DNA from 3 places in the Pseudomonas sp. PLMAX genome. Region 2 is predicted to be linked to each of the others. Evidence: riboswitches for the same ligand, from Rfam matches in the RefSeq annotation. Region 2 holds a riboswitch; each other region holds the start of a gene.

Region 1 (10,607 bases), 960 kb from region 2:
GAAGTCTTTCACGTAACGGCCACGCCTGCGGACCAAACCGATAGAACAGTTGGCCGTTGGCAGCTGAGCCTCGCCCCGTTGGAACACGAAGCAAACATCAGGCAGCACAAGCTCTTTCAGGGTTCCAGGCTGCAATGCAGTCGTCTGGAGTTTGACTCAACCGTCACCTTGATGGGTTGTGTCCCTCAGGGCTTTGTAACCCTTGCCATTTCACAGGCTTTGGTGGGTCGACCCACGGTCAATAATCATCATTTGTGGCCTAACGAAATCATCGTGTTGTATAGCGGTGAGCCCGTGCACTACACCTGCGAGCCGAATGAAACGCTTTTCACCCTGACCACGACTCTCGAACATTACGTACATTGCCTTGGAAACCATTCTTCCATCGATATGCTGCGGGATAGAAAGGAGCAGCGCTTTCAGGTTGCACATTACCAGTTGGTGCAATCCGCCATTCAGGCGATCAACGCCTACTCCATGGACGCCACCCCGCCTCGTTTGCAACCGCTCAGCTGCGCTGAAACTTCAGCGGCTGAAAGTGCGTTGCTGATTTCTCTGCTACGGGCCCTGATACCTGTTGGCCGATCCGCGCTTACTCCCCCGCGAAGAAGAAAGATCGCAATAGAGGCCATGCAATACATTCATGAAAACACCAAAAAATCCCTCAGCATGAAGGCGTTGGTCAAACAACTGCAAACCACAACTCGCAGCTTGCACCATGGCTTCGTCGAAACATTCGGGATTTCGCCGATCGCTTACATCAAGAACCTGAGACTCGCTCGTGCCCGTCGGGACTTGATCCGCAACACTTGGCCGACGGTCACTGAAACCGCCATGTATTGGAATTTTCACCATCTGGGCCGGTTTTCCAAAGCGTATCAGGATGCTTATGGAGAAACCCCCTCGGAAACGGCCAGGCGTAACTCTGCAAAACTGGCCACGGCCGCCAAAAATAACAATCAATAATTTTCATCCAACAACCTGAATGGTCAGCATGCTTGTTTCTACCCAAGGGGATAAGCATGCGCTATCGACTGAATTCGCTTCCACTCAAACAGAAAGTCATCTTTTGCCTGGCCGCCTATTTATCGGGCGTTGCCTTAGCCTGGTTGGTTAACACCTATCAAACCCTTTGAAGCCATTCATAAATATCAATCAATGACTTCAATCATTCTTCACGCTCATTCAAATTCTCGGCCAACACCCATCGACAACCCGTAGAAGGACCCTGCCTCACATGCTATTTCGAAACCTTGGCTTCGTTTCACTGCTTTCGTTACTGTCTTTTCAGGCGCTCGCTGATGACAAAGGTTTATATCTTGGCGCTGGCGTCAGCAGCATTGAAACCGACAAAGTCCATTTGAACGATGAAGACACCAGTTATAAGGTTTTTGCAGGTTATCGACTCAACGGCTATCTGGCCTTCGAAGGCGCCTTCGTTGATCTCGGCCAATTCGAAGACAGCAATCTGGATTTCGACGGTAAGTCTGTCCAGGCCAGTGCCCATCTCGGCTTTCCGTTGGGAGACCGAGTGCGCGTATTCGGCATTGTCGGTGCCCATGCCTGGGATGCTGACGGCAATGCCGCCGATGACGATACGGGCGTGGACCTGACCTACGGTGCCGGCGTTGAACTCGATGTATTTCGCAACATCGGTGTCCGCGCTGAATATGAAGTACTGCAGGTCGGCAACATGGACCTGAATCAAACAACGGCATCCGCTTATATTCTCTTCTAAACCCCTCCTGAATTGAGCGGCCTTGCGGGTCGCTCAACCTCAAGCCTTCATCCCCCCGCTGTCTTGCCCTGTTGACCTCTTTTTTTTGCCCGGATTAAATGTTATGTTATATCAATACTCACGGACCGCGACTTTCAATGACAAACCTTGTTCAAACCCCACCCATCACCAGCGTTAGCCAACGCCTGATGTCCATCGACGCCCTCAGGGGATTGGTGATCATCTTCATGCTGCTGGATCACGTGCGCGAAACCTTCTTCCTGCACCGCCAGGTCACCGACCCGATGCTCATCGACAGCACTGAACCGACGTTGTTTTTCAGCCGCACGCTCGCCCATTTGTGTGCGCCGGTGTTCGTCCTGCTCACGGGCTTGTCTGCGTTTCTGTACGGTGAAAAGCATCAGGGCAAGCACGCCGTGTCGACCTTTCTGTTCAAGCGTGGCCTGTTCCTGGTGGTGCTGGAGTTCACCCTGGTGAATTTCGCCTGGACCTTCCAGTTCCCGCCCACCGTGATTTACCTGCAGGTGATCTGGGCGATCGGCGTCAGCATGATTGCCCTCGCCGCACTGGTCTGGCTGCCGCGACCCATCCTCTGCGGCCTGGGGCTGATCATCGTGGGCGGGCACAATCTGCTCGACTCCCTGCACTTCCCGGTCGGTTCGGCGCTGCACATCCCTTGGGCCATTCTGCATGATCGCGGCTGGATCGAATTCTCCGACAGCCTGCGCCTGCGCACGTCGTACCCGGTGCTGCCGTGGATCGGGGTCATTGCCCTGGGTTACAGCATCGGCCCCTGGTTCGCCCGCCCCGCCTCGACCGCCCTGCGTCAACGTTATCTGTTGCTGGCGGGGGCCGGCGCACTGATCGGTTTTGTCCTCCTGCGCCTGGCGAACGGTTATGGCGAGGCACACTGGGCGGTCCATGAAAGCACCACACACACCCTCATGAGCTTCTTCAACATCACCAAATACCCACCTTCCCTGCTGTTCCTGTGCCTGACGCTGGGCATTGGGCTCTTGCTGTTGCTGGGCTTCGAGCGGGCCCGGCAACACAAGTGGATCAGCACCCTGGCGGTCTTTGGCGCGGCACCGATGTTCTTCTACCTGCTCCATCTTTATGTGCTGAAAGTGCTGTACCTGGTCAGCGTGGCGTTGTTCGGTCTGAACCACGGCGACTACTTCGGGTTCGATGGCATTTGGGCCGTGTGGCTGACTGCCGTGCTGCTGGCTGCGGCGCTGTATCTGCCGGTGCGCTGGTTCGCCGCATTGAAGGCGCGTCGGCGTGATATCGGCTGGCTTAAATACTTCTGATCAGGAGATGGGTTCGCCTCGGGCGGCATGATCGACTACCATGCCGCCGCCGGTTTCCACATGGGATTAATAGGGAATCCGTGATGCTGCCAACGCATCAAACGGAACTGCCCCCGCAACTGTAGGTGCTGAGCCTGCTCCTGAATTGCCACTGGGATCGAATCCCGGGAAGGCTGGAGCAGGCGATGACGCACCAGTCAGGAGACCTGCCGGCCAAGCAACAATCACTAACCGGCGGGGTGTCCGGGGAGGACATCCTTGTGCGCGCGTCACCCAGGTGACGGGCCCTGCTCTGCCTTTTCGGCAGCGTTCGATGATGTGTTTCCAGACCCTTGCGCCGAGTACGGTTCAAATGGAGATTGCATCATGCTGCTGCCCCGCTTTGTCGCCCTCGTCACGGGCCTGGGTCTAACTTCCCTCGCCTGTGCCTCCCCTACTCATTACCCGCTTACAGTCGAGAACTGCGGCAGCACGCTGACCTTCGCCCACGCCCCTGCCCGGGCGGTGACCATCGGCCAGGCCGGCACCGAGATGCTCTTCGCCCTGGGATTGGGCGACAAACTGGTCGGTACTTCGCTGTGGTTCAATGATGTGCTGGCTCAGTACAAGGCGCAGAACGACAGGATCGAACGCCTGGCCGATAACGAGCCGAGTTTCGAATCGGTGATCGGCAAGCGCCCGGGGCTGGTCGCCGTGGAGCTTGAGTGGATGGTTGGCCCGCAAGGCGCAGTCGGTACTCGCGAGCAGTTTCACGAGCTGCAGATTCCCACCTACCTGATGCCCTCGGACTGCGAGTCCAAGGACAACCTGGTGGGTGCTGACGGTACTCGCCTGCAGCCGTTTCGGATTGAAAGCATTTACAAAAGCGTCACCCAACTGGCCGAGATCTTTGACGTCCAGGCCCGTGGGCAACAGCTGAACGCACAACTGCAGGCCAGCCTGGCCAGGTCCATGGCCCTGGTGCAAGGCAAGGACCTCAAGCACACCAGCGCGCTGGTCTGGTTTTCCAGTGCCAGCCTGGATATCGACCCCTATGTCGCCGGGCACAAGGGCATTCCCGACTTCATGCTCAACACCCTGGGCGTGCGCAATGTGGTGCAGTCCGACGAAGAGTGGCCAACCGTTGGCTGGGAAACCATCGCCAAGGCCAACCCGACGTTCCTGGTGATCGCGCGCATGGATCGCCGGCGCTTCCCCGCTGACGACTATCATAAGAAACTGCAATTCCTGCGCAGCGATCCTGTGACCCGCAACATGGACGCGGTGAAAAACAACCGCATCATCATCCTCGACGCCATGGCCATGCAGGCCAGCCTGAGAACGTTCGAAGGTCTCGAAGCGCTGGCCACCGCCATCAACGGCTACGACCTGCCGCAATGACCAGGACGCTGATTCGCACCCTGCTTGCGTCGCTGATACTGCTGCTGGCCGTGACCGCCGGTGTGGCCATCGGTGAAACCAACATTGAATCGGCGGTGGTGTTCCAGGTGCTGGCCAACAAACTGTGGTCTGCAGGTTACGCCCTCGATCCCATCGACGAGGGCATCGTCTGGAACTACCGCCTGACCCGCGCGCTGGTGGCGGCGGCTTGCGGTGCGGGCCTGGCGACTTGCGGGGTGATCCTGCAATCGCTGCTGCGCAACCCCTTGGCCGATCCCTACCTGCTGGGCATTTCCGCAGGGGCCTCGACGGGCGCGGTGCTGGTGGCATTGCTGGGCTTTGGCGCCGGAGCGATCTCGATGTCGGCCGGGGCGTTTGCCGGGGCCGTTACAGCCTTTGCCGTCGTTGTCTTGCTCGGCCGGGCCAGCGGTTCGCCTGGCAGCACCTCGCAGATCATCCTGGCGGGGATCGCCGGTTCGCAGCTGTTCAATGCGCTCACGGCGTTCCTGATCACCAAGTCGGCCAGTTCCGAACAGGCCCGCGGCATCATGTTCTGGTTGCTGGGCAATCTCAGTGGCGTGCGTTGGCCTTCGGTGTGGCTGGCGGTGCCGGTTGCGCTCGCCGGCCTCGCGGTTTGCCTGTGGCACCGGCGTGCGCTGGATGCCTTCACCTTTGGCGCGGATTCTGCGGCCTCGCTCGGCATCGCAGTGCGTCCCGTGCAATTTCTGTTGATCGGTTGTGCCGCCCTGGTGACGGCGGTGATGGTGTCGATCGTCGGCTCCATCGGTTTCGTTGGATTGGTCATTCCCCACGCCGCCAGGCTGTTGCTGGGCACTGGGCACACGCGCCTGCTGCCGGCGAGTGCGCTGGGTGGCGCGGTGTTCCTGATCGCCGCCGATGTGCTCTCGCGCACGCTCATCAAGGGCCAGGTGATACCGGTCGGTGTGATTACCGCATTGGTCGGCGCGCCGGTGTTCGCGCTGATCCTGGTCGGTCGGAGGAATGCCCGATGAACGCGGCTGCACCTGTTCTGCACGACCCCGTGCTGAGTTGCGCCGGTGTCGGGTTCTCGATCCGCGATGCCGAGTTGCTGCGCGACATTCACCTGGACATCCACCCCGGCGAGACCCTGGGCCTTGTGGGGCCCAACGGTTCGGGAAAATCCACGCTGCTCAAACTGCTGGCCGGCGTGCGCAGCCCCAGCCGGGGGGACATCCACCTCAATGGCCAAAACCTCAAGACCCTGTCACGGCGAACCATCGCGCAAACCCTGGCGGTGGTTGAACAACAGGCCGACACCCTGGATGCGATCAGTGTGTTCGATGCCGTGGCCTTGGGCCGAACGCCGTGGCTGTCGGCCCTGAGTCCGTGGTCGGCTGTAGACGATGACATCGTCCATCAGGCCTTGCGCGATGTGGATGCGACTCATCTGCGGACCCGCACCTGGCGCAGCCTCTCCGGTGGCGAGCGCCAGCGCGTGCACATCGCTCGCGCCCTGGCCCAGCGCCCGCGGATCCTGCTACTGGACGAACCGACCAATCACCTGGACATCCAGCATCAGCTGGCGATCTTGCAGGTTGTTCACGCGCTGCCCGTGACCACCGTGATTGCCCTGCACGACCTCAACCAGGCACTCACCTGTGATCGTTTGGCCGTTCTGGAAAAGGGCCGCCTGGTGGCCCTGGGCAAACCGCTTGATGTGTTGACCCCACAACGCCTGCTGGACACCTTCGGCGTCCATGCGCACTACCTCATCGACCCCTTTGACGGCGCGCAGATCCTGCGCCTGCGTTCATCCTGATCTTGTTTGTGGACACCGCGAAAATGCCTACCCGATCCGCCTTTCTCCTCGCCCTGGCCAGTCCATTCACGCTGGCTGATTCGGCGCAATCGCAAGCCAATGGCTTTGTCCAGGACAGCGCCTGGAGTGTGCTCAATCGCACGGTCTACGACCATCGCGAGTACCGTCATGGCGCCCGCAACAGCGCTGCGCGTAACGCCTACAAGCCGCGTGACGAGCGTAATGGCTACGCCGAGGAATGGGGCTACGGGCTGATGGGTACGCTGCAATCGGGCTTCACCCAAGGTCTGATCGGGGTGGGTTTGGATGCCCATGCCTATCTGGGCATACAACTGGACAGCGGCGGTGGCCGCGCAGGGAAAGCGCGATTGCTTGGGCTCGACAACCAGGGGCATCCCAAGGACGAGTTCAGCCGTGGCGGTGCCGCGATCAAATTCCGCGCATCCTCGACAGTGCTGAGCTACGGCGAGCAGCGGGTGAAAACCCCGGTGTTCAGTTCATCCGACAGTCGCCTGCTGCCGGAAACCGCCACCGGCCTGTTCCTCACCAGCAACGAGTTCGCGGCACTGAAGCTGGTGGCAGGACACTTCACCGAAAGTACCGATCGAAATGCCAGCAGTCACGACCAGGGCCTGGTGGTCAATTACTCCAACGCCTTGAAAGGCAAGACCTTCGATCTCGCGGGCGTGGTTTTCGCACCGGCAAAGAACCTGAACCTCAGCCTCTATTCATCGCGCTACGAGGACACCTGGAACCAGCATTACCTGGGTGGCACCTTCCTCCAGCCGCTGGGTGAACAGCGCTCGTTGGCATTCAACCTCAACCTGTACCGCACCACTGATGAGGGCAAGTCGTTATCCGGCAGGATCGACAATACCACCTGGAGCCTGATGTCCACTTACACCCAGGGCCCCCACGGCTTCAGCCTCGGATATCAGCAGGTCGATGGAAACACGCCGTTCGACTACGTCACCCGTGGTGCGATCTTCATCAGCAACGCCGTCCAGCTCTCGGACTTCAACGCACCCAATGAACAATCCTGGCAAGCCCGCTACAATCTGGATGCCAGCCTCTGGGGGTTGCCGGGCCTGTCCATGAGCGCCGCTTATGTACGCGGCAGTCAGATCGATGGCAGCCACGTCGACCCGCAAGGTGGTTATGCCTATCTGGGTTATGGCGAAGGCGGCAAACATTGGGAGCGCGACCTGGAGATGCGTTATGTGGTGCAAGGTGGCGCGGCGAAAGGCACCACGTTGTCGCTGCGACACAATGTGCATCGGGGCAATACGGCCCAGGCAGAACTGGACACGGACCAGATACGCCTGGCGGTCGAATACCCGCTGACAGGCAGGTTGTGAAAAGGTCGGATATCGTTGTGACAAGCGCAAATCCGGGCTTGCACTGAATTACACTCAGGAGGCTGCTCGCAGGCGCATTGGCCAGCCGCCACCTGAAAGGAATACCAGATGCTTTATTTCCAGCAAATGTTGGGCATTGCCGTGTTTTCCATCACCGGCGTGCTGGCAATCAAGAAAGCCGATGTGGATTTATTTGGTGCCGTAGTGCTGGGGATCATCACCGCCATTGGGGGTGGCACGATAAGGGACCTGCTGCTCGATCTGCCGATCTTCTGGATCGCCGACTTCAACTACATCTGGGTCGCCCTGTTCGCTGCGCTGTTGGCGTTCTTTTGCACGCAACGCCTGCAACGACGTTACCGTATCCTGCTGTATCTCGACGGTCTGGCAGCGGCGCTGTTCGGCTTGTCGGCCACCGAAAAAGTCCTGGCCTTGCAGCTGGCCGCCCCCCTGGCAGTGATGATGGGCGTGCTGACCAGCATCGGCGGCGGTATCGTCCGGGATGTCCTGGCTGGTCGGGTTTCGCTGCTGATGTCGCGGGAGATCTACGCCACGCCCATTCTGTTGGGCTGTACCCTCTACGTGCTGTTGCGAGACGTGTTCCCAACCATCTGGGTCGCCGGCTGGATTGCCTTGATCTTCACCTTCGGCCTGCGGTTTTTGGCCATTTACAAGCATCTGCAGATGCCGGCAATCTTTTCCACCCGGCAGGGATGATTCGTCGGTAAATTACGACCAGCGATGCAGCCAACGCTGGAATGGACCCTCTCCACTACAAGGACGCGACATTATGGAAATCCCCTTTTCTCAACTCAGCGAGCGCTTGCACGATCGCCGATTTACCGTAGCGGGCAACACCCATGGGCTATCCGGCGCAGGCACGGTATTTCATTACGAGGTCGAGGGCGATGCCATTTTGGGGACTTACCAGGGCGGCAAGATCCGCATGGGCCACCAAGTCGGCCGCGTGACAGGCCCCGATACCATCGAGCTGCTGTTTCATTGCCTGACCACGGAGGGCGAGATTCTTTCCGGCTGGTCCCGTGGCACGGTGGGCGTTGATCACACGGGACATACCACGCTGGCCTTCGTATGGGGCTGGTTGTCGGGTGCGACTGGTGGTGGCGAGTCGAGCTATGTCGAGCTTGCTGCGTAGCAAACTGCAAAAACCAGTCATGCCCTGATCTGCACGTGACAAAACCGGAGGATGAAATGAAAGGAAGCTGCGCCTGTGGGGCGGTAGGTTATGAGATAGACAGCATCGATATGCCCATCAGCCATTGTCATTGCAGTACCTGCCGCAAGACCCATGCCGCCGCTTATGTTTCCACGGCAGGCGTGCTGAGGCCGCATTTCCGATGGACTCGAGGCCTGGAGGCATTGCGGGCTTTCGAGTCATCGCCCGGGAAGCTGCGACACTTCTGTTGCCACTGCGGATCGCACCTTGCCGCTGAGCGTAACGGTTCAGCCGCGATGATCGTGCGCGTAGCCACGCTGGATGAGGAGCCTGGCGCCAGGCCCGAGTTCCACATCTGGACGGAGCAGGACGTAGCGTGGCTGAATGGGAAAGGACTGCCTGAGTATTCACAATGGCAGCCCGGACGATAATCGATTGTTTGCCTGGTCATAATCGCGCTCCCCTGGGCTGCGCTTGTGGTGAAGGTTCTGGGGGCCGCCTACCTGATGTGGTTCGGCTTGCGCCTGCTGATCAATGCGGGGAAGCATGCGCCTGGCCTGCCAGAGGATGCCGTCGCCGGTAGTTGCAGGCAGGCCTTTATCCAGGGGGTAGTGACCAACATTGGCAACCCCAAGTCCATGGCCTTTTATGCCGCGGTTTTCTCAGCCGCCGCCCCCGCCCACGTTTCGCCAGGCACCTTTGCGTCGATGCTGGCGGTTGTCGTGGTGGTGTCGATGGCCTGGTATGGCATGGTCGCTATCGCCCTTTCGCAACCCCGGATTGCTGGCGCGTATCGAGGGAGGAAAAAGGCCATCGATCGACTGTGCGGTGGGTTGATTTTGTCCCTGGGAATTCGCCAGCTGGTTTAGCAATCTGGTAATGGGTGCCGGATTTCCGTGTCACGACACATCAGCAACTGCTCAAAATGCGCTTCTCCAGACGCAATGCAGGCGCATGGTCTTCGTAGTAGTCGTGAACCACAGCGAAGCGTCGGTAACCGTTACGCTCATAAAGGCTGATAGCGACGGGATTATCCGGCCGCACTTCCAGTCGCAGGTAGGCGCGGTCGTGAGCGCGCGCGCACGCCTCCGCCTGATCCAGGAGCTGTTTGCCAAGGCCGAGGCGGCTCGCGAGTTGCAGCAGAAATTCAACACGGCCTATCCGCTTTTTCTCGCGGGAATGCTGGTTGCGGGGGGCCTGATGGTCGTCGCGCTCAAGCGTCTGACACGGGGCTCATCCAGCATCAATGGCCCGCATTGAACGCTTGAGATCTTTACATCTCAACCTGTGTGCCCAGCTCAATCACCCGATTCAACGGCAACTTGAAGTACTTCAGATTGCTGTTGGCGTTCTTGAGCAAAAACGCAAACAGGCTTTCTCGCCAACGGGCCATGCCGATGCGCCTGGTCGGGATCACCGTTTCCCGGCTGAGGAAATAGGTCGTGCGCATCGGGCTGAAATCCAGGTCGGTCAAGTGGCACAGACTCAAGGCCAAGGGGACATCGGGTTCCTCGATAAAACCAAAGTGCAGGCTGACCCGGAAGAACCCTTCACCATAGGCTTCAACCTCGAACCGCTGTTGCGCACTCACGCGAGGGCTGTCCTCAGACACTACGGTGAGCAGTACCACCTGCTCATGCAAAACCTGGTTATGCAGCAGGTTGTGCAACAGCGCATGAGGAACAGCATCGGTCCTGGCCGTCAGGAACACTGCCGTGCCTTGCACACGATGGGGAGGTTGCGAACGGATGCTGTCGATGAATAGCGGGAGCGGCAGTGCGGTTTCATCCAATCGCTCGACAATGATTTTCCTGCCGCGCTTCCAGGTCGTCATCAAAATGAA
Region 2 (10,607 bases):
GTCTTCATCACCCAGCCTGGCACCCAGTACGCCGAAACCTGCATTGCCTACTGCAAGCCGGGCGAAGAAAAACCCGAAGACACCGCGCTGGGGCTGAAAAGCTTCACCGCCTACATCGACCATTTCAGCGAAGCGTTCCTGGACGATGCCGTGGTCGACTACGCCACCGACCGCATGGGCGGCCAGCTGACCATCAAGGCGCCAAACGCCAAAGTGCCGATGGTCAACGCCGACAGCCCGGTCAACGAGCGCATCAACTACTACCTGCAAACCGAGATCAACCCGGGGCTGGCCAGCCACGGCGGCCAGGTCAGCCTGATCGACGTGGTCGAAGACGGCATTGCCGTCCTGCAATTCGGTGGCGGTTGCCAAGGCTGCGGCCAGGCCGACGTGACCTTGAAGGAAGGCATCGAGCGCACCTTGCTCGAGCGTATTCCCGAGCTCAAGGGTGTGCGTGACGTGACTGACCACACGCAGAAAGAAAACGCCTACTACTAAGGTGTTCGCTGCGGCATAAAAAAACGGCGCCCCGTGAGCGCCGTTTTTTTATGGGTGAAATCCACTGGCCCTATCGCGGTCAACACAAAATCTGTAGGAGCTGGCTTGCCAGCGAAGAGGCCCTATGGCCGATACAAATGCGCATGTCCAGCACGATACAGCGACGACTCACTGAAATGCTCACTGCCCAACACCCGACCCACGAGAATCAACGCCGTACGCCGAAACCCCTTGGCTTCAACCTTCCCGGCAATGTCCTCAAGCGTCCCCACCACCCAATCCTGATCCGGCCAGGTCGCCCGGTGAATCACCGCAATCGGGCAGTCGGCGCCGTAAAACGGCAGCAGCTCCTCGACGATTTTTGCCAGGTGATTGACCCCCAGATGAATCGCCATGGTCGCCCCGTGCTGCGCCAAGCTGGCCAGTTCTTCTCCGGCGGGCATCACGGTCTTGTCGGCATAGCGCGTCAGGATCACGCTCTGTGACACGTCCGGCAAGGTCAGTTCTGTGCCCAGAAGCGCCGCGCAGGCTGCCGTTGCGGTGACACCGGGAATGATTTCGAAAGGAATATCCCGTTCACGCAAATGGCGAATCTGCTCACCGATGGCGCCATACAGGCTCGGATCACCGGAATGCACGCGAGCCACGTCCTGACCCTTGGCATGGGCCGCGCTGATCAGTTCGATGATCTGTTCCAGGTGCAATTCGGCGCTGTTGACCACCCGTTCGGCGCGGTGTCCTTCCAGTACCGCGGCGGGCACCAGCGAGCCGGCATAGATGATCACCGGGCAGCTGCGAATCAGCCGCTGGCCCTTGACGGTGATCAGTTCGGGGTCGCCGGGACCTGCGCCAATGAAGTAGACGGTCATCGTCAGTTCCTGTTGGAAATAGGGGGATGGGCAGGCTTCAGATGAAGATTGCTCATGATCGAACGTGTGGATTATCGGGGATTTTACGCGGCGCCGGCCAATGCCAGGGTGGCCTGGGCATATTTTTGTCGCGGGATCAGCAATTTGGCCGGGGCGTTGGCCAGTTGTTCGGCCAGCGCCAGGGCGGCGCTTTCTGCCACGCCATAGCACCCGGTCCGTTCAAAGGCGATATCCGAATGGTGACTGAGTCGGGGTTGATAGCCCGCCAGTTGTTCACTGCTGAAATACATCATCTGCAGCCCAAGCTGCTCGGCCAGTTCGCTCAGGGCCGGTTCGCCGCGCTTCTGGTCGATGCTGGCCAGGGCCTTGATCTGATGCAGTTCGATCTGGTGCGCCTGCAATGCCTGGTCGAGCAATGCCCGCAGCGTGCTGACGGGGCAGCCACGCTGGCAGCCCAGGCCGACCACCAGGGTCGGCGCTGTGCCAAGTTCAGTCATGCTTGGTATTGACCGTCGCTTTTGCGGCGGAACAACCACGCACTGATCAGGCCCAGGGCCAGCCAGAACGCCACGTTGGTCAGCTGCGAAGCGATCTTGAACTGAGCTTCCAGAGCTTCTGGAGCGAGCATCGAATGCACCTCAGGTTGCGGTGCGCCAATCACGTGCGGAACGGCGAGGATGGCTACGCCGAGAATCTTCATCAGCCAGTTTCGGCTGAATACGATCAGGGCGATGCCGACTGCGGTGGAAGCTGCAGTACCGATCCACCAGATCTGCCGTTGCGCCAGATCCGCCGCCGCGGTGCCCGGCAACTCGGGCGGCAGGCCGAGCGTCGGCGCCAACACGAAGGTAACGTAACCGGCCAGGCCCCAGAGCAGGCCCTGGGAGGTCTTGGTCGGCGCGCGCAGGGTATAGAGGCCGGCGAGCATCAAGGCGAAGCCGACTGCCACCACCAGGTTACCGCCGGTGGTCGACAGCACGCGCTGCCAGCCGTCTTCCGGCTCCCAGGCTTCGGCGTCGTGGCTGTGGGCAGCGACGCCCGCGGCGTGTTCGTGGACTTCAACGGCGGCAGGTTCCGATTTCTCGTAGGTTTCGGCCTGCAAGATCAGCGGAGAAACCCAGAAACTCTGCAGCAGGGTCAGCAGCAGGGCAGCCAGCAGCCCGCTGAAACCTGCGGTTTGCGCAATACGCTTGATCATGTCGGCAGGTCTCAATGGCACGGGAACGCTGAGCTGTGGCGGGTATCGTGAGCGGCGTTGTGCACCGCTTCGATGTGCGAGAAACCGGCGAAATACACCAGGCACGCGCCAAGGATCGACGCGCAAGCGGCGGCGGTAAGGCGTTGGGACAGGGTAGTGGTGCTGCTGGCGGTGGTGCTGTGGCCGGTGCTGCTGATGATCGACATGGCGCTTCCCTCTGTTCTGTCAGCGGGGAATAAGAGCGCAGGCAGGCCCTCGCACGACCGAGCGCGCAGAAGTCCGAACAGCGCCCGCCCACCGCGGGTTTGTTGAGTCAGTGATCGTGTTGGTCACTTTGTGTTGCGGGCCGGTCTCCGGGCTCACGAGGGGCGCAGGCGTTAGCCTTGACCTGCAAGCGTCACCTTCCCATGCCACGTTGGCACAGTGGATCTGACGCTTCGCTCGCTTACCGTTGCGGGGGCAGCACCGGACTGACATGGGCTTGAGTAAAGCACATGATTCACCGGTTTCCCGTTTCACCCTGTGAAGGGCACCCGTAACAAGGTGCGTAGGAGAGCATGGGCGAGGGGCGGGCGTCAATTGGCAAGGGTTCTCAACTCGGGACCGAGTCGACCCCATCGCGAGCAAGCTCTCTCCCACAGGTGATCGCATTCCCATGTGGGAGCGGGCTTGCTCGCGAAGGGGGCGCCGCCAATCTCATGTGAACATTGACCCGCCCCAATACCATGCGTAGCCTTGCGCATTCGAGGTTCTTCGGCATTTGTCGAAGCTAAGAAGGGAACGCGGTCAATGCCGCGGCTGCCCCCGCAACTGTGAACGGTGATGTTCGCTGCCACGCCACTGCACGCTCAAGTCCGAGCCCGCGGGAAGGCGCAGCGAATGCCAGGCTTGAAGGCCAGCACACCGTCAGCCAGGAGACCTGCCTCGATACAGATTCTCACTACAACCGGGCGGGGTGATCCGGTGGCGAACGCTTCTGGCGCGCTTGTGCGTGGCCGGTCCTCGTCCCGTATGCCCGCCACCTTGCCAAAGGGCATCCGATGAAAACACTGGCCAAACTCCCCGTCACCATCGTCACCGGTTTCCTCGGCTCGGGCAAGACCACCTTGCTGCGGCACATGCTCGACAACGCCCAGGGCCGCCGCATCGCGGTGATCGTCAACGAGTTCGGCGAACTGGGCATCGACGGCGAAATCCTCAAGCAGTGCTCCATCGGTTGCACTGAAGAAGAAGCCAACGGCCGTGTCTATGAGCTGGCCAACGGCTGCCTGTGCTGCACCGTGCAGGAAGAGTTCTTCCCGGTAATGCGCGAACTGGTGGCCCGTCGCGGCGATCTCGACCACATCCTGATCGAAACCTCGGGCCTGGCCCTGCCAAAACCGCTGGTGCAAGCCTTCCAGTGGCCGGAAATTCGCAGTGCCTGCACCGTCGATGCGGTGATCACCGTGGTCGACAGCCCGGCCGTGGCGGCGGGCACCTTCGCCGCCTTCCCGGACCAGGTCGACGCCCAGCGCAAACTCGACCCGAACCTGGACCACGAATCGCCGCTGCACGAACTGTTCGCCGACCAACTGTCCAGCGCTGACCTGGTGATCCTCAACAAGGCCGACCTGATCAGCCCGGAAGACCTGGCTCGCGTGCGCCTGGAAGTCGCCGAGGAATTGCCGCCGGCGGTGAAAGTTATCGAAGCCAGCAGCGGTCGCTTGCCGCTGGACGTGCTGATCGGCCTTGGCGCCGGTTCCGAAGAGCACATCGACAGCCGTCACAGCCACCATGATCATCACCACGATGGCGATGATCATGACGACCACGATCACGACGCCTTCGATTCCATCTCCATCGAACTGCCGCAAGCCGACGAAAGCCTGCTGATGGATGCGTTGACCCAACTGGTGGTCGAGCACAGCATCCTGCGCGTCAAGGGTTTCGCGGCGATCCCGAACAAGCCTATGCGCCTGCTGATCCAGGGCGTGGGCACCCGGTTCGACAAGCATTTCGACCGCCAGTGGGGCGCTGTAGAGGCACGTACCACGCGCCTGGTATTGATCGGCCAGGCACTGGACGCCACCTTGCTCGAAGCGCAATTGCGCGCCGCGCTCAGCGTGTAACCCATGCACCTGCTCAGGACCCAGCCCGGCGGATTCGTGTCGGATGACAACATTGCCGACCTTGGACAAACCCCCGCCGAGCTGGTGATCCTGTGCAGCGGCGACTCCAGCCTGGCGCTGCTCGCCGAAGCGGCTCAGCAGTTGCCCGACGACTACCCGAGCGTGCGCCTGGCCAATCCGATGCAGGTGCAGAATCATGCGTCGGTCGACCTGTATGTCGACCAAGTGTTGCGCCACGCCAAAGTCATTCTGATTTCGCTGCACGGCGGCATTGCCTATTGGCGTTATGGCGTCGAGCGGCTGGTGGAGCTGTCGCAGCGCGGCGTGCAGCTGATACTGGTACCGGGCGACGATCGCCCGGACCCGGAGCTCAGCGATCTCAGCACCGTGGGCCCCGAGGAACGTGACCGTCTTTGGCAGTTTCTGCGCCAGGGCGGCATGGGCAATGCCCTCGACTTTTTCCGCTGCCTGGCCAATCGCTGGCTGGATCGCGACTACGCCTGGGCCGAACCGCAAACCCTGCCGCGAACGGCGATTTACCACCCGCGAAAAAGCCCCGCGCAACTGACTGACTGGCAAGCCGACTGGCAGGCCGGTCAACCGGTGGCCGCGGTACTGTTCTACCGCTCGCATTTGCAGGCGGCGAACACCGCGTTCATCGATGTTTTCTGCCAGCGCCTGCAGGCGGCGGGGTTGAACCCGTTGCCGGTTGCGCTGGCCAGTTTGAAAGAGCCTGGCTGCCTTTCGGTGGTCGAGGACTGGCTGGATGAAACTTCAGCCTCAGTGATCTTGAACACTACCGGTTTCGCCCAATCGAGCCCTGAAGCACCGCACTTGCGACCGTTTCGCCGCAATATTCCGGTGATCCAGGCCATTTGTGCCCAGGACAACGAGCCGGGCTGGCGCGCCAGCGAACAGGGCCTCGGCCCGCGAGACCTGGCGATGCACATTGCGTTGCCCGAACTGGACGGGCGCATCATCAGCCGGCCGATCAGCTTCAAGGACCTGGCCTGGCGCAGCGAGCGCAGTCAGTCCGACGTGGTCTGCTACCGCGCGCAGCCGGAACGCATGGACTTTGTCGCGCAACTGGCGCGGCGCTGGATCGAGCTGGCGCGGGTACCCAACGGGCAAAAACGCATTGCGCTGATCCTGGCCAATTACCCGACCCGCGATGGTCGTATCGGCAATGGCGTTGGCCTCGATACCCCGGCCGCAGCGCTGAACATCTTGCGTGCGCTTCACAGGGAAGGGTATCCGCTACCGGCGCAGTTGCCAGGCAGCGGCACCGCGTTGATCCAGCAATTGCTCGGCGGTGTCAGCAACGACCTCGATACCCTCGACCAGCGTCCGTGCCAGCAAAGCCTGGCGATGGACGACTATTGGCTCATGTTCAACCAGTTGCCCGAAGCCAACCGCCAGGCCGTGCTGGACCGCTGGGGTGCGCCGGACAGCGATCCGATGTGCCGTGGCGGGCGAATGATGATCGCCGGGTTGCGTTTTGGCCTGACCTTCGTCGGCATCCAGCCCGCGCGGGGTTATCAGGTGGACCCGAGTGCGGTTTACCACGACCCGGACCTGGTGCCGCCCCACGGCTACCTGGCGTTCTATTTCTGGTTGCGCAACACCTACGGTGCCCATGGCGTGATCCACGTCGGCAAGCACGGCAACCTGGAATGGTTGCCGGGCAAGGGCGTCGGGCTGTCGGAGCACTGCTGGCCGGATGCACTGCTCGGGCCGCTGCCGAACATCTATCCGTTCATCGTCAACGATCCGGGCGAGGGCGCCCAGGCCAAGCGCCGCACGCAAGCGGTGATCATCGATCACTTGATGCCACCGCTGACCCGCGCCGAAACCTACGGGCCGCTACGCAACCTCGAACTGCTGGCCGACGAGTATTACGAGGCGCAATTGCTCGACCCGCGCCGTGCCCGGGAATTGCAGCGCGATATCCTGCAACTGGTGCGCGACACGCACATCGATCGCGAATTGCAGCTGGACGACCAACTGAACAGCGATGCCGATGCGGCGATCTGGTTGCCGCGCCTGGACACCTACTTGTGTGACTTGAAAGAGTCGCAGATCCGCGATGGTTTGCACGTGTTTGGCGAATCCCCGGTGGGACGGCTGCGCATCGATACCTTGCTCGCGCTGCTGCGCATTCCACGGGGCGATGGTCGTGGTGCGCAGTCGAGTCTGCTGCGGGCGTTGGCCAAGGCGTTCGAATTGGGCTTCGATCCGCTGGATTGTGCGCTGGCCGACCCATGGAGCGGACCGCGCCCGAACGCATTATTATCGCTAAGCGAGGAACCCTGGCGCACCACCGGCGACACCCGCGAACGTCTCGAACTTTTCGCCACACAGCTGATCTCCTGTGGGAGCGGGCTGTTGCGCGAAGCGCGTGTCAGCCACATCACCTTTCATTCTGACACCGTTGCGAGCAAGCCCGCTCCCCACAGAGCGCGAGTTGGTCTGACGTGAACGCCATCCTCGACCACCTACGCGAAGTGGTCGCCCCCAGACCGGACGCGCCTGTGGTCCCGCAGAGATGCGCGGCCTGCTCGACGCCCTCAGTGGCCGTTTCGTCCCCGCCGGCCCAAGCGGCGCACCCAGTCGCGGTCGCCTCGACGTGCTGCCGACCGGGCGCAACTTCTATTCGGTGGACGTGCGCAACCTGCCAACCACTACCGCGTGGCGCATCGGTTTCCAGTCGGCCAACCTGATTCTTGAACGCCATCTGCAAGACCATGGCGATCATTTGCGTCAACTCGGCCTGTCGGTCTGGGGCACCGCGACCATGCGCACCGGCGGCGACGACATCGCCCAGGCCATGGCGTTGATGGGCGTGCGCCCGGTCTGGGCCACCGGCAGTCAGCGGGTAGACGACTTTGAAATCCTGCCGTTGAGCTTGCTTGATCGACCGCGGGTGGACGTTACCCTGCGTGTATCGGGTTTCTTCCGCGATGCCTTTGCCAACTTGATCCGGCTGTTCGATGCCGCCGTGCAAGCGGTGGCCGAGCTGGACGAGCCAGACGACCTCAATCCCCTGGCCGCCAAGGTGAGCGCCGAACGTCAGGCGCTGCTGCAATCGGGGATGGATGAAGACGCTGCCCGGCGACAGGCCGGATGGCGCATTTTCGGCGCCAAACCCGGCGCCTATGGCGCGGGCGTGCAGGGTACGATCGACGGTCGACTGTGGCAAAGCCGCGAGGACCTGGCCGAGGTCTACCTGAACTGGGGCGGCTACGCCTACGGCGGTTCCGACGAAGGCACCGCAGCCCGTGAGCAGTTCTCCCAGCGCCTGGGCCAGATGCAAGCCGTGCTGCAAAACCAGGACAACCGCGAGCACGACCTGCTCGATTCCAATGACTACTACCAGTTCCAGGGCGGCATGCTGGCCGCCGTGGAAAGCCTGCGTGGCGAGGCAGCGGCCAGTTATCACGGCGATCACAGCCAGCCGGACTTGCCGAAGATCCGCACACTGAAGGAAGAGCTGAACCGGGTCATCCGCTCCCGGGCGGCCAATCCGAAGTGGATCGACGGGGTCAAGCGCCATGGCTACAAAGGCGCCTTCGAAATGGCGGCGACGGTGGACAACCTGTTCGCCTTCGACGCCACCACGCAGTTGATCGACGATCACCAGTACGCGCTGCTGGCGGATGCCTATTTGCTCGATCCGGGTACGCGGGATTTCGTGCGTGAGCATAACCCTCATGCCCTGCGCGACATGACCGAGCGCATGCTCGAAGCGCAGCAGCGGGGGATGTGGAAAGAGCCGGGGGATTACCGCGAGGCCCTGGAGAACCTGTTGCTGGATATAGAAGAAGACAGCTGATAAACACCACCGACCATGACCGAGATTGAACAATGACCGACACCCCCCATTTCCCCCTCTCCGCCGTGGTCGGCGCCGACGATCTGAAGCTCGCGCTGTACCTGACCGCCATCGACCCGAAGATCGGCGGCGTATTGATCGAAGGCCCGCGCGGCATGGCCAAGTCGACCCTGGCCCGCGGCCTGGCGGACCTGTTGGCCAGCGGCCAGTTCGTCACCTTGCCCCTGGGGGCCACCGAAGAACGCCTGGTTGGCACCCTCGACCTCGACGCGGCCCTGAGTGAGGGTCGCGCACAATTTTCCCCGGGTGTGCTGGCCAAGGCTGACGGCGGCGTGTTGTATGTCGACGAGGTCAATCTGCTGCCCGATCACCTGGTTGACCTGCTGCTCGACGTGGCCGCCAGCGGCACCAATCTGGTTGAGCGCGACGGTATTTCCCATCGGCATTCGGCGAAGTTCGTGCTGATCGGCACCATGAACCCGGAAGAGGGCGAGTTGCGCCCGCAATTGCTCGATCGCTTTGGCTTGAACGTCGTCCTCGGTGGTCACACCGCCCCGACCGAGCGCGGGCAGATCATCCGTCGACGCCTGGATTTCGACAGTGATCCGCAACGATTCTGCGCCGAATGGGAGAGCCAGCAGCAGTCGTTGCGTGAGCGCTGCGAAAAAGCCCGCAGCACATTGGCGGGCATTCCCCTCGACGACGAAGCGCTGGCGCAGATTACCGAGCGCTGCTTTGCCGCCGGTGTCGATGGCTTGCGTGCCGATCTGGTCTGGTTGCGCGCGGCGCGTGCGCATGCGGCGTGGCGCGGGGCTGCATCGATTGATGTAGAGGATATCGACGCGGTCGCCGAGTTTGCCCTGCGCCATCGTCGTCGAGAGCATACGCCACCTGCACCACAACAGAACCAGGCCCAGTCCGGGCAGAATTCCAACCCCAGCGAAGGCCAGGGCCAGTGGGGCGTAATGCCCGCTCAAGCGCTGCCGGTCGGCGCGCGGCGTGAAGTGCCGAGCTGGCCAAAAAAGCCCTAGGCATTCGCCCTCGATCTGACGCGGGGGCGAATGCCAGACCCCGTGCCGGACGGCTCGATTCCGGCAAACAGGGTAAACGTCACGCGGCCGATGGTGGCTCGATCAATTGGCCAGGCACGCTGCTCAACGGTCGGCCGCGGCAGCGCCAGGACGTGTTGTTCCAGCAACGCACGCGTTCAGCTCATGAACTGTGGCTGGTGATCGTCGATGCCTCGGCGTCCACCCGGCGTCATCAAGCCTTGAGCGATGCCAAGGGTTTGCTGGCGCAATTGTTCGACGACGCCTACCGCCAGCGCGCGCGCCTGGCCTTGCTGACGGCCAGCGGTGCGCTGCCGAAGTGGCAGGTGCAGGGGCTGAAAGCGTCGACGGGGTTGCGCCCATGGCTCGATGGCCTGGGCGCCGGTGGCGGTACGCCGTTGCTGGCGGCGCTGGGTGAAGCGGGGCGCTGGCTGGCCGCGCGGCAAAAGCGTTTTCCGGCGGAGCAGCAGCGCTTGTTGCTGGTGACCGATGGCCGTCTGAAAGAATGGCCGTCGTTGCCCACGCTCGATTGTCCTGCATTGGTGATCGACATCGAGCGCGGGCCGATTCGTCTCGAACGCAGCAAGGTATTGGCGGCGCAATTGCAATCCGAATATCGGCATATCGACGAACTACTTCCGGGCTGAGTTCTGCGTTGTCTGTGCTGGCCCAATCGCCAGCAGGCTGGCTCCCACAGTGATCCGGGTGAGACACAGAAATCATAAACGCCGGATTCCCCTGTGGGAGCCAGCGTGCTGGCGATGAGGGCCTCAGGTTCAAAGCTGAAATTGCCAGGTACGCGTCACTCAAGCACCAGTGCAGTCCGGGGCACTGGAATCGGGTTGCGCATCAGCAAGCCCACCACCAACGCACCAAACAATCCCGCCAACCCCGCGACCCAAAGCAAGAGACTGAAACCACCCACAAACGCTTCTCTCGCCAGCGGCTCGACCACCGACCGCGCAGCCTCCGGCACCAGACTCAACGCCGCCGCCATGTCACCGGCCACCACCCGCGAGGCAACCCCTTGGGTCTGTTCAAGCCATTGCCCAC
Region 3 (10,607 bases), 2.3 Mb from region 2:
CTGCCCACAGCGCCAAAGAATCTGTCATAAAACCGGTGCGCTAACGCAAACCTTTGATTTTGCTTGTGGTCTGTCGCATTGTGCGGTCGGCCTCACGGGTATAAACTTCGCAAACTTTACACAGAGGCCACTAACGGTTCCTTTGGAACTGTTCAGTCAGCATGAAACCGATTCAGCTGCCCCTAGGTGTGCGTCTGCGTGACGACGCCACCTTCATCAACTACTACCCAGGCGCCAATGCCGCTGCACTCGGCTATGTCGAACGTCTGTGCGAAGCCGACGCCGGCTGGACCGAAAGCCTGATTTACCTTTGGGGCAAGCACGGGGTAGGGCGTACGCATCTGTTGCAGGCCGCGTGCCTGCGTTTCGAACAGATGGGCGAACCGGCGGTTTACCTGCCGCTGGCCGAGTTGATGGATCGCGGCATCGAAATTCTCGACAACCTCGAGCAATACGAACTGGTCTGCCTGGACGACCTGCAGGCGGTGGCCGGCAAGGCTGACTGGGAAGAGGCGTTGTTTCACCTGTTCAATCGACTGCGCGACAGTGGTCGGCGCCTGCTGATTGCCGCATCGACTTCGCCGCGCGAACTGCCGGTAAAGCTGGCTGACCTCAAGTCGCGCCTGACCCTGGCGCTGATCTTCCAGATGCGCCCACTCTCGGACGAAGACAAGCTGCGCGCCCTGCAACTGCGCGCGTCACGTCGCGGCCTGCACCTGACCGACGAAGTCGGGCACTTTATCCTGACTCGCGGTACCCGCAGCATGAGCGCGCTGTTCGAACTGCTCGAGCAACTCGACCAGGCCTCTCTTCAAGCCCAGCGCAAGCTGACCATTCCTTTCCTTAAAGAGACCTTGGGCTGGTAGCCAAGGCCCTGTAAATTCAAGGCCCACAGCGATATATCGAATATTTCGGACGGCAGAAAATCCGCTTTCCGGCGGGGGCGCCGACTGCGTAAGTGTCTAGAATGGGCTTTAGCGCTTAGATGTCAGCGAGAAACGAAGAAGTCACAAAAAGTTCGATTGAATTTGCAAATGAGGATGATAGCGGGCATAGTCTCGGCTTCTTGACATCAATCAGCCACGGTCGTGCCCATGCTAAATCGCTTTGCACCCCTCGTGCCTCTCGCACTCGTTACCCTGTTGTTCGGTTGCGCTGCCCACACGCCAGTGTCCCAGCAAGCACAACAACAGCAGGTTCAAAATTCCGTTACCGCCCAGTCTTCCGCGCTTTATCAGCAAGCGCTTGAACAGGAAGAAGCGGCCACCGAAAAAGAACTGGCCAGCTTCGGCAATGGCAAGTCTTACCAGCTTCCGGTTCTGGCCGACAGCATCCTCGAACGCGGCATGTCCCTGATCGGTACCCGTTACCGTTTCGGCGGTACCTCTGAAGCCGGCTTTGATTGCAGCGGGTTCATCGGTTATCTGTTCCGTGAAGAAGCGGGCATGAACCTGCCACGCTCCACTCGCGAAATGATCAACGTGGATGCACCACTGGTCTCGCGCAGCAAGCTCGAGCCGGGCGACCTGCTGTTCTTCGCCACCAACGGTCGTCGCGGTCGTGTGAGTCACGCCGGGATCTACCTGGGCGACAACCAGTTCATCCACTCCAGCAGCCGCCGTAGCGGTGGTGTGCGCATCGATAGCCTGGGCGACAGCTACTGGAGCAAGACCTTCATCGAAGCCAAGCGGGCTCTCGCGATGGCACCCGCGGCGACTCCAATCGTCACCGCTCGCAAGTAAACATACTTTTCGTAGGGCGAACTTAAAGTCTTACTTGAAGTTTGCCATATAAGCGCTAAAATTCTGATCCATGAATGATGGCAAACCGCCTGCGTGATCCGCAGGCGGTTTTCTTTTCTGCACTCGCGCAGAAAAAAGCCGCAGCCTGATCAGGATGCTCTGCTATGACGAAGTCGGCCCGCCTCGCAATCATGCTGTTCGCAGCGCTGCTCAGCGCTTGTGCCAGCCGCACACCGCCCCCTGCGCCGGTGGTTCGTGCACCCATCGTATTCGGTCCCTCCCAGGCCTTTTCTCCGGAAGCGGAAGACGTGCTGTTTCGCGCGTTGGGGCTGGTCGGCACGCCTTATCGCTGGGGCGGTAACACGCCGGACTCCGGGTTCGATTGCAGTGGGCTGATTGGCTACGTCTACCGTGATGTTGCCGGTATTTCCCTGCCACGCACCACCCGCGAAATGATTTCCATGCAAGCGGCCAGTGTCGGCAAGGAGGGCCTGCAAACCGGTGACCTGATCTTCTTCGCCACCAATGGCGGTTCCCAGGTCAGCCATGCTGGCATCTATGTCGGTGAAGGGCGCTTCGTCCATGCGCCGGCCACCGGTGGCACGGTCAAGCTCGACAGCCTGTCCAAGGCGTATTGGCAGAGAGCCTACCTGAGTGCCAAGCGCGTCCTGCAACCGGAGCATCTGGCGCGCAATCCGTAACCGCCAGAGAGTGTTGTCATGACTGCCCGCACGCTCAACCTCGACGATTCGCTCTATCAATACCTGCTCGACGTTTCCCTGCGCGAAACGCCGCTGCTCAAGCGCCTGCGCGACGAAACCCAGGCGCTGCCCATGGCGCGCTGGCAGGTGGCGCCGGAGCAAGGGCAATTTCTCGCCTTGCTGGTCAAGCTCATCGGTGCACGGCGTGTGCTGGAAGTCGGCACCTTCACCGGTTACAGCGCCCTGTGCATGGCGGCGGCGTTGCCGGATGACGGTTTGCTGATCTGCTGTGACCTGCCCGGCGACTACAACGCCACCGCGCGCCGCTATTGGCAGGAGGCCGGCGTGGCCGGGCGGATAGATCTGCGATTGGCGCCGGCCCTCGAAACCCTCGGCAGGCTGGACGAGCCAGGCCAGTTCGACCTGGTGTTCATCGATGCCGACAAGGCCAATTACCCGGCCTATCTGGAACATGCACTACGCCTGTTGCGTACCGGCGGCCTGGCAGTATTCGATAACACCCTGTGGAGTGGCCGGGTGCTTGAGGAGAATCCCGAAAGTGAAGATACCCGCGCCATCCAGGCGCTCAATTGTGCCTTGAAGGATGATGCGCGGGTAGACCTGTCGTTGCTGCCGTTGGGTGATGGGCTGACGCTCTGCCGCAAACGCTGATCTCCAGGCGCACAGCATGGCGGCCTCAAAGCCGACCCATCTCCCACGGCCGTACCCGATCTACTGTGGGAGCTGGCTTGCCAGCGATGACGGCCTGACAGCCTCACCATCTCCACACGGCCGTACCCGATCTATTGTGGGAGCCAGCCTGCGGGCGATGGCGCGGCCTGACAGCCGACCCATCTCCCACGGCTGTACACGATCCACTGTAGGAGCTGGCTTGCCAGCGATGACGGCCTGACAACCGCACCATCTCCCCACGGCCGTACCCGATCTACTGTGGGAGCCAGCCTGCTGGCGAAGGCGGCCTGACAGCCGACCCATCTCCTACGGCTGTACACGATCCACTGTAGGAGCTGGCTTGCCAGCGATGGCGGCCTGACAGCCGACCCATCTCTCCCGGCTGTACCCGATCAACTGTGGGAGCTGGCTTGCCAGCGATGACGATCTCACAGCCGACCTTTTTTTTGATGACGGAGTACATATCCATTCCTTCGGTAACGGCCACCTATGGTTTCGCCCTTACGGCGAGTCACTTGGAAAAGCCCCAAGTAACCAAGGGCTCTTGCCCCTGGCGTTCGGTGCCTCGCTGTGGCTCGGCATGCCCTCGCTCCGGTCCTGCTCCGTGGGCCCGCCGCGATGGGCCATCCATGGCCCAGCGCGGCTAAACCGGCATCCATGCCGGTTTACCCACTGCGCAGAACCTCCACTCGGCCTCACGATGGGGCAAGAAGATCAAGATCAAGATCAAGATCAAAATCAAAAGCCAGAACCAAAGCCAAAGCCAAAGCCAAATCCGAAGCAAGGCGGCCGACCGACAGGCCTGTTTCATGTGCAGGTTATTGCACCGCCGACACCCGCCACACCTTGTTCCCCACATCATCGGCCACCAGCAAACCCCCTTGCTGATCAACCACCACACCCACCGGCCGGCCCATGGCTTTTTCCTCATCATTGAGAAAACCGCTGAGCACATCCACCGGTTGACCGCTCGGTTTGCCGCCGCTGAAGGGCACGAATATCACTTTGTAGCCACTATGCGGCTTGCGGTTCCATGAGCCGTGCTGGCCGATGAAAGCGCCTTCCTTGAACTGCGCCGGCAGCTTGTTGCCTTCGGCAAAGGTCAGGCCCAATGAGGCGGTGTGCGGGCCGACCGCGTAGTCCGGGGCAATCGCCTTGGCCACAAGGTCGGGGTTTGGCGGCTCGACGCGCACGTCGACGTGCTGGCCGTAATAGCTGAATGGCCAGCCATAGAAAGCGCCGTCCTTGACCGAGGTGATGTAGTCCGGCACCAGGTCGCTGCCGATTTCGTCGCGCTCGTTGACGGCGGTCCACAGCGCGCCGCTTTGTGGCTCCCAGGCCATGCCGTTGGGGTTGCGCAGGCCTGAAGCGAAGATCCGGTGGTTGCCGGTGGCACGATCCACTTCCCAGATCGCCGCGCGCCCTTGCTCCTGGTCCATGCCGTTTTCGCCGACGTTGCTGTTGGAGCCCACCGTGACGTACAGCTTGCTCCCGTCCTTGCTGGCGATGACGTTCTTGGTCCAGTGGTGATTCAGGGTGCCCCCTGGCAGGTCGACGACTTTGATCGGCTGCGACTTGATGGCCGTGTCGCCATCGACATAGCGAAAGCGCAACAGCCGGTCGGTGTCGGCAACGTACAGGTCATTGCCGACCAGGGTCATGCCAAAGGGCGAGTTGAGGTTTTCCAGGAACACCGTGCGGGTTTCGGCGATGCCATCGTGGTTGCTGTCGCGCAGCAGCGTGATGCGGTTTGGGCTCGGCACGGCGGCACCGGCACGTCCCATGACTTTCTTGGTGATCCAGCCCTTGATGCCTTTGTTGTCATCGGGTTTGGGCGGGGCGTTGGTTTCGGCGACCAGCACGTCGCCATTGGGCAGCACGTAGAGCCAGCGCGGATGATCGAGGCCCTCGGCGAAGGCGCCGACCTGGGTGCCGCTGGCCGCGATGGGTTTGGCGCCGTCCGCCCAGCCGATGGCCGGGGCGATGTTCATCGTCGGGAACAGGGTCTTGTTGGGTTCCGGGAGCTTGGGGGACGGCCCGGTGCCGTCGGTGACTTGCAAGCGGGCGGTTTCGCCACAGGCGGCGAGCCCTCCCGCTAATGCGATAACGAAAACCAGCTGAGACGTGCGCATTGCTGACTTTCCCTATGAATGAAGTGACTTAAACCATAGAGAAGCGCGGCAGCCCGATGGTTCAACGTCAGCCGCGAGCTTCCTTGAGCAGCACGGCAATACCGGGGTGATAGTGACCGGCTTCGTTGCGCAACTTGCGATAGGCATAGGGGAAATACCAGGCCACGGCGCAGCTGTGCTCCTTTTGCAGGTCATCGACCATGTCCTGAAGTTCTTCGGGGGTGGCGCCTTGCTGGTTCTTGTGCGGCGCGACGAACAGGCAGCCGATTTTCAGGTCGCTGGCGTAGCTGATTTTTTTCGCGTCGCTGGTGATGTCCAGCAGGGCCTGGGTCAGGTTCAGGCTGTTGACCCGTGGCCAGCGTTGCGTGGTCTGCAGCCAGGCGCGTGCTTCGGGCGTGGCGATAAACAGATCGGCGCGGCCGTTGCGTTCGCCTTCTTCGGTCTGTTTGCGGGTAGGTGATTGTTGCAGGGTGATCATTTCGGCCATCCAGGCCGCAGCGGACAGCAGGCCGAGGTTGGCTTTTTCGTCGAGCCAGTAGGGGGTTTCGTTGTCGCCGCGCACGGCGTTGTAGCGGTCGATGCAGTCGAACCAGCGTTCCAGGACCGGACGCAGGAATTCCAGCTGCGGATTGCTGATAATGATGCCTTGCATGGGGTTCACCCTTGTTATTGTGATGTGGTGTTGTGGCTATTTGATATCACTGCTGGGCCTGTGGCACAAGATTGACGTCACTTTCTTGAAGGTGGGCAGTTATTCGCGGCACCGCCACGTCTTCAATTGACGCTCCACCCCCAACCCTCTAACCTTCGCCGCTTGTTTCAGGTGCTCTGTGACTTGGGTCGACAGAGTGAAACAGGGAAGCCGGTGAGTTGAGTGCTTCAGTCGATGAAGCCCTGCGATCCCGGCGCTGCCCCCGCAACGGTAAATGAGTGAAAACTGCGTCAGAAGCCACTGCGTCGATCGTTGATGCGGGAAGGCGCGCAGTCTGGCAATACGCCGCTCATGAGCCCGGAGACCGGCCTGATCCATCCAAGCGGCATCACGGTGGGCGATGCCAGGTTTCTTGCCGTCTATTCTTGTGCCTGCCCGCCGTTAATCCTGCCTCAACGGAGAGCTCCCCCATGTCTGATACCCCTGATCGTGACGAACGTCATCTGGCGCGCATGCTGCGCAAAAAGGCCGTGATCGACGAACGCATCGCCAATTCCCCGAACGAATGCGGCCTGCTGCTGGTGCTGACCGGCAACGGCAAAGGCAAGAGCAGCTCGGCCTTCGGCATGCTCGCCCGTGCCATGGGGCATGGCATGCAGTGCGGTGTGGTGCAGTTCATCAAGGGGCGTAACAGCACCGGCGAAGAACTGTTCTTCCGGCGCTTCCCCGAGCAGGTGCGTTTTCATGTGATGGGTGAGGGTTTTACCTGGGAGACCCAGGATCGCCAGCGCGACATCGCGGCGGCCGAAGCGGCCTGGGCGGTATCGCAGCAACTGCTGCGCGACCCATCGATTGGCCTTGTGGTGCTGGACGAGCTGAACATCGCCCTCAAGCACGGCTACCTCGATCTCGATCAGGTGCTCAGCGACCTGCAAGGGCGCCCGCCAATGCAGCACGTGGTGGTCACCGGTCGCGGCGCCAAGCCGGAGATGGTCGAACTGGCCGACACCGTCACCGAAATGGGCATGATCAAGCACGCCTTCCAGGCCGGTATCAAAGCGCAAAAAGGCGTCGAGCTGTGAATCAACCTCGTCATTGCCCGGCGGTACTGATTGCCGCGCCGGCCTCCGGCCAGGGCAAGACCACCGTGACCGCCGCGCTGGCCCGGTTGCATCGCAACCAGGGACGCAAGGTGCGGGTATTCAAGTGTGGCCCGGATTTTCTCGACCCGATGATCCTCGAACGCGCCAGCGGTGCGCCGGTGTATCAACTGGACATGTGGATGGTCGGCGAGCAGGAAAGCCGTCGCCTGTTGTGGGAGGCCGCCGCGGAGGCTGACCTGATCCTGATCGAAGGCGTCATGGGGCTGTTCGACGGTACGCCGTCGAGTGCCGATCTGGCGCGGCATTTCGGCGTGCCGGTGCTCGCTGTGATCGACGGTACCGCCATGGCCCAGACCTTTGGCGCACTGGCCCTGGGCCTGGCGCGCTATCAGCCGGACTTGCCGTTTGCCGGCGTGCTGGCCAACCGCGTGGGCACCCTGCGCCATGCGCAACTACTCGAAGGCAGCCTGACCGAAGGCCTGCGCTGGTACGGCGCCTTGTCTCGGGAGACCGGCATTGAATTGCCAAGTCGCCACCTGGGCCTGGTGCAAGCCAGCGAGTTGAACGACCTGGACGTGCGCCTGGATGCAGCGGCAGACGCCCTGGCCAGCAGTTGCGAAGTCGCGCTGCCACCGGCGGTGACCTTCGCCGCGCCGGATGTAATAGCGGCCGAACCGCTTCTGGCTGGCGTGCGCATCGCCGTGGCCCGTGATGAGGCGTTTGCCTTCACCTATGGCGCCAGCCTGGATCTGTTGCGGGCGATGGGTGCCGAGTTGCGGTTTTTCTCGCCGATCCGTGACGCTGTTTTGCCCGAGGCGGACAGCTTGTATCTGCCGGGCGGCTATCCGGAATTGCACCATGTGGCGCTGTCGCAGAACACCTCGATGTTGGCGGCGATCCGCGCGCACCACGCGGCGGGCAAACCCTTGTTGGCGGAATGTGGCGGGATGCTTTATCTGCTCGATTCGCTGACCGATGTCGAGGGTACTCGGGCAGAGCTGGTCGGCTTGTTGAAGGGCGATGCGGTGATGCAGAAGCGCCTGGCTGCGTTGGCCTTGCAGGCGGTTGAGCTACCGGAAGGTTCACTGCGTGGGCACACTTATCATCATTCCTTGACCACCACCGAACTGACACCGATTGCCCGGGGCTTGAGCCCTAACGGCGGACGCGGGGCAGAGGCGGTTTATCGCGAGGGGCGGATGACGGCCTCTTATGTGCATTTTTATTTTCCGTCCAATCCGAAGGCGGTTGCCGCGTTGTTTGCGCCCGACCTTGAGGCCGCCTTCGCTGGCAAGCCAGCTCCTACAGCGAAGAGGCCATGACCGACAACGCCTTCTCCGAAGCCGAACGCGATGCGGTCTACCGCGCCATTGGCGAACGCCGCGACATGCGCCACTTCGCGGGCGGCACGGTCGAGCCCGATTTACTGCGGCGCCTGCTCGAAGCCGCGCATCAGGCCCCGAGTGTCGGCCTGATGCAGCCCTGGCGCTTCATCCGCATCAGTGACCGCGCGCTACGCAGCCAGATCCAGGTCCTGGTGGAGCAGGAGCGCGTGCGCACCGCCGAGGCCCTGGGTGAGCGCACCGACGAGTTCATGCAGCTCAAGGTCGAGGGCATCAACGATTGCGCCGAGGTGCTGGTCGCCGCGCTGATGGACGATCGCGAACGGCATATCTTCGGTCGTCGTACCCTGCCGGAAATGGACCTGGCCTCGTTGTCCTGCGCGATCCAGAACCTCTGGCTGGCATCCCGCGCCGAAGGGCTGGGCATGGGCTGGGTCTCGCTGTTCGAGCCGCAAGCCCTGGCGGACCTGCTGGGCCTGCCGCCGGGTGCCAAGCCCTTGGCGATTCTTTGCCTGGGACCGGTCAAGGCCTTTTATCCGGCACCGATGCTGGTACTCGAAGGCTGGGCGCAGGCGCGTCCGCTGAGTGAGCTGTTGTATGAAAACTATTGGGGAGTGAGTCAATGAGTGTGGCGTTGTTGAGTGTCGCCGCGGTGGCGCTGGATGCGCTGCTGGGTGAACCCAAACGCTGGCATCCGCTGGTGGCGTTCGGCCGATTTGCCGAGCGCATCGAGCAACGTTTCAACGGTGGCGGTCGCGGCTGGCGCAGCCATGGGGTCACCGCGTGGGTGATCGCCGTGTTGCCGCTGACCCTGTTGGCTACGGCATTTTCCTGGGCGCCCTACGTCGGCTGGATCGTCGAGATTCTTGCGCTCTATTGCGCCCTGGGCATGCGCAGCCTCGGTGAGCATGTCACGCCGGTGGCGAAGGCTTTGCGCAGCGATAATCTTGAAGAAGCACGCCAACGCGTGAGTTACCTGGTCAGCCGTAAAACCAGCGATCTGGATGAAACCGCCGTCGCCCGCGCCGCCACCGAATCGGTGCTGGAAAACGGCAGTGACGCGGTGTTTGCCGCATTGTTCTGGTTTGCCGTGGCTGGCGCGCCGGGCGTGGTGCTCTACCGTTTGAGCAACACTCTGGACGCGATGTGGGGCTATCGCAACGAGCGCTTCGAGCGGTTCGGCTGGGCGGCGGCGAAGATCGACGATGTGCTCAACTACATTCCCGCGCGTCTGGTGGCGTTGACCTACGCGCTGCTGGGCAAGACCCGCCTGGCGTTGAAATGCTGGCGCACCCAGGGGCCGACCTGGGATAGCCCGAATGCCGGCCCGGTGATGGCGGCGGGTGCCGGTGCGTTGGGCGTCGAGTTGGGCGGGCCGGCGATTTATCACGGTGAACTGCATCAGCGCCCGAAGCTGGGCGAGGGCGTGCCGGCGGATGCCGACGCCATCGACCGCGGCTGGCAACTGGTCCAGCGAGGGGTATGGTTGTGGCTGCTGATTTTGTGCGTGGGGGCTGAATTTTATGCTTGAGCACGGTGGACGACTGCGCAAGGCGGCGCACGATTACGGCATTGACGAAGCCGATTGGCTCGACCTGTCCAGCGGCCTGGCGCCCTGGCCGTTTCCCGTACCCGACATCCCGCTGCGGGCCTGGGCGCGGTTGCCGGAAACCGATGATGGCCTGGAGCAGGCGGCCTGCGACTATTACGGCACCCTGCAGGCATTACCGGTCGCTGGCTCGCAGATGGCCATTCAGTTGCTGCCGCGCTTGCGCCGGGCGGGTAAGGTCGGCGTGCTGTCGCCTTGTTACGCCGAGCATGCCGAGGCGTGGCGGCGCAATGGCTACATTGTGCGCGAGGTGTTGGAGCAGGAAGTCGACTTCTTTGTCGACAGCCTCGACGTGCTGGTGGTGGTCAACCCGAACAACCCGACCGGGCTGAACCTGACGCCCGCGCGCCTGCTCGACTGGCATTCGCGCCTGGCCCCGCGTGGTGGCTGGCTGGTGGTGGACGAGGCCTTCATGGACAACACGCCGCACCTGAGCGTGGCGCCGTTTGCCCATCAGGTCGGTTTGATCGTGCTGCGCTCCTTTGGCAAGTTCTTCGGCCTGGCCGGGGTGCGCCTGGGTTTTGTCCTGGCGGAGCGCCGGTTGCTCAAGCTGCTCGCCGAGCAGGTCGGGCCGTGGGCGGTCAGCGGGCCGACCCGGGTGCTGGGCCAGGCGTGCCTGCGCGACACCGAAG

The links. Region 2 has a riboswitch for cobalamin ahead of cobW (cobalamin biosynthesis protein CobW). Riboswitches for the same ligand answer to the same signal wherever they lie in the genome.
Region 1: linked by a shared signal. The riboswitch ahead of DKB71_RS15175 (ABC transporter substrate-binding protein) and the one ahead of cobW (cobalamin biosynthesis protein CobW) in region 2 are both predicted to bind cobalamin.
Region 3: linked by a shared signal. The riboswitch ahead of cobO (cob(I)yrinic acid a,c-diamide adenosyltransferase) and the one ahead of cobW (cobalamin biosynthesis protein CobW) in region 2 are both predicted to bind cobalamin.

What each region holds. Positions count from the first base shown of each region.
Region 1 covers NZ_CP064949.1:3,260,024-3,270,630, reverse strand. The annotation lists gene DKB71_RS15190 (helix-turn-helix domain-containing protein) at 1-966, shown strand, start outside; gene DKB71_RS15185 (outer membrane beta-barrel protein) at 1,238-1,738, shown strand; gene DKB71_RS15180 (DUF1624 domain-containing protein) at 1,876-3,048, shown strand; cobalamin riboswitch at 3,082-3,277, shown strand; gene DKB71_RS15175 (ABC transporter substrate-binding protein) at 3,415-4,428, shown strand; gene DKB71_RS15170 (FecCD family ABC transporter permease) at 4,425-5,441, shown strand; gene DKB71_RS15165 (ABC transporter ATP-binding protein) at 5,438-6,229, shown strand; gene DKB71_RS15160 (OprD family porin) at 6,253-7,587, shown strand; gene DKB71_RS15155 (trimeric intracellular cation channel family protein) at 7,696-8,304, shown strand; gene DKB71_RS15150 (hypothetical protein) at 8,378-8,743, shown strand; gene DKB71_RS15145 (GFA family protein) at 8,800-9,195, shown strand; partial or broken gene DKB71_RS15140 (LysE family translocator) at 9,208-9,633, shown strand; partial or broken gene DKB71_RS15135 (GNAT family N-acetyltransferase) at 9,686-9,886, opposite strand; gene DKB71_RS15130 (potassium transporter Kup) at 10,038-10,607, opposite strand, start outside.
Region 2 covers NZ_CP064949.1:4,219,054-4,229,660, reverse strand. The annotation lists gene nfuA (Fe-S biogenesis protein NfuA) at 1-498, shown strand, start outside; gene cobM (precorrin-4 C(11)-methyltransferase) at 621-1,367, opposite strand; gene DKB71_RS19285 (cobalamin biosynthesis protein) at 1,451-1,864, opposite strand; gene DKB71_RS19280 (CbtA family protein) at 1,861-2,565, opposite strand; gene DKB71_RS19275 (CbtB-domain containing protein) at 2,577-2,771, opposite strand; cobalamin riboswitch at 2,892-3,117, opposite strand; cobalamin riboswitch at 3,295-3,507, shown strand; gene cobW (cobalamin biosynthesis protein CobW) at 3,606-4,673, shown strand; partial or broken gene cobN (cobaltochelatase subunit CobN) at 4,677-8,505, shown strand; gene DKB71_RS19260 (ATP-binding protein) at 8,538-9,536, shown strand; gene DKB71_RS19255 (vWA domain-containing protein) at 9,656-10,201, shown strand; gene DKB71_RS19250 (MFS transporter) at 10,357-10,607, opposite strand, start outside.
Region 3 covers NZ_CP064949.1:1,937,323-1,947,929, forward strand. The annotation lists gene hda (DnaA regulatory inactivator Hda) at 162-866, shown strand; gene DKB71_RS08960 (NlpC/P60 family protein) at 1,095-1,742, shown strand; gene DKB71_RS08965 (C40 family peptidase) at 1,907-2,443, shown strand; gene DKB71_RS08970 (O-methyltransferase) at 2,462-3,115, shown strand; gene DKB71_RS08975 (PQQ-dependent sugar dehydrogenase) at 3,955-5,268, opposite strand; gene DKB71_RS08980 (hypothetical protein) at 5,336-5,920, opposite strand; cobalamin riboswitch at 6,073-6,308, shown strand; gene cobO (cob(I)yrinic acid a,c-diamide adenosyltransferase) at 6,391-7,002, shown strand; gene DKB71_RS08990 (cobyrinate a,c-diamide synthase) at 6,999-8,345, shown strand; gene bluB (5,6-dimethylbenzimidazole synthase) at 8,342-8,992, shown strand; gene cbiB (adenosylcobinamide-phosphate synthase CbiB) at 8,989-9,897, shown strand; gene cobD (threonine-phosphate decarboxylase CobD) at 9,890-10,607, shown strand, end outside.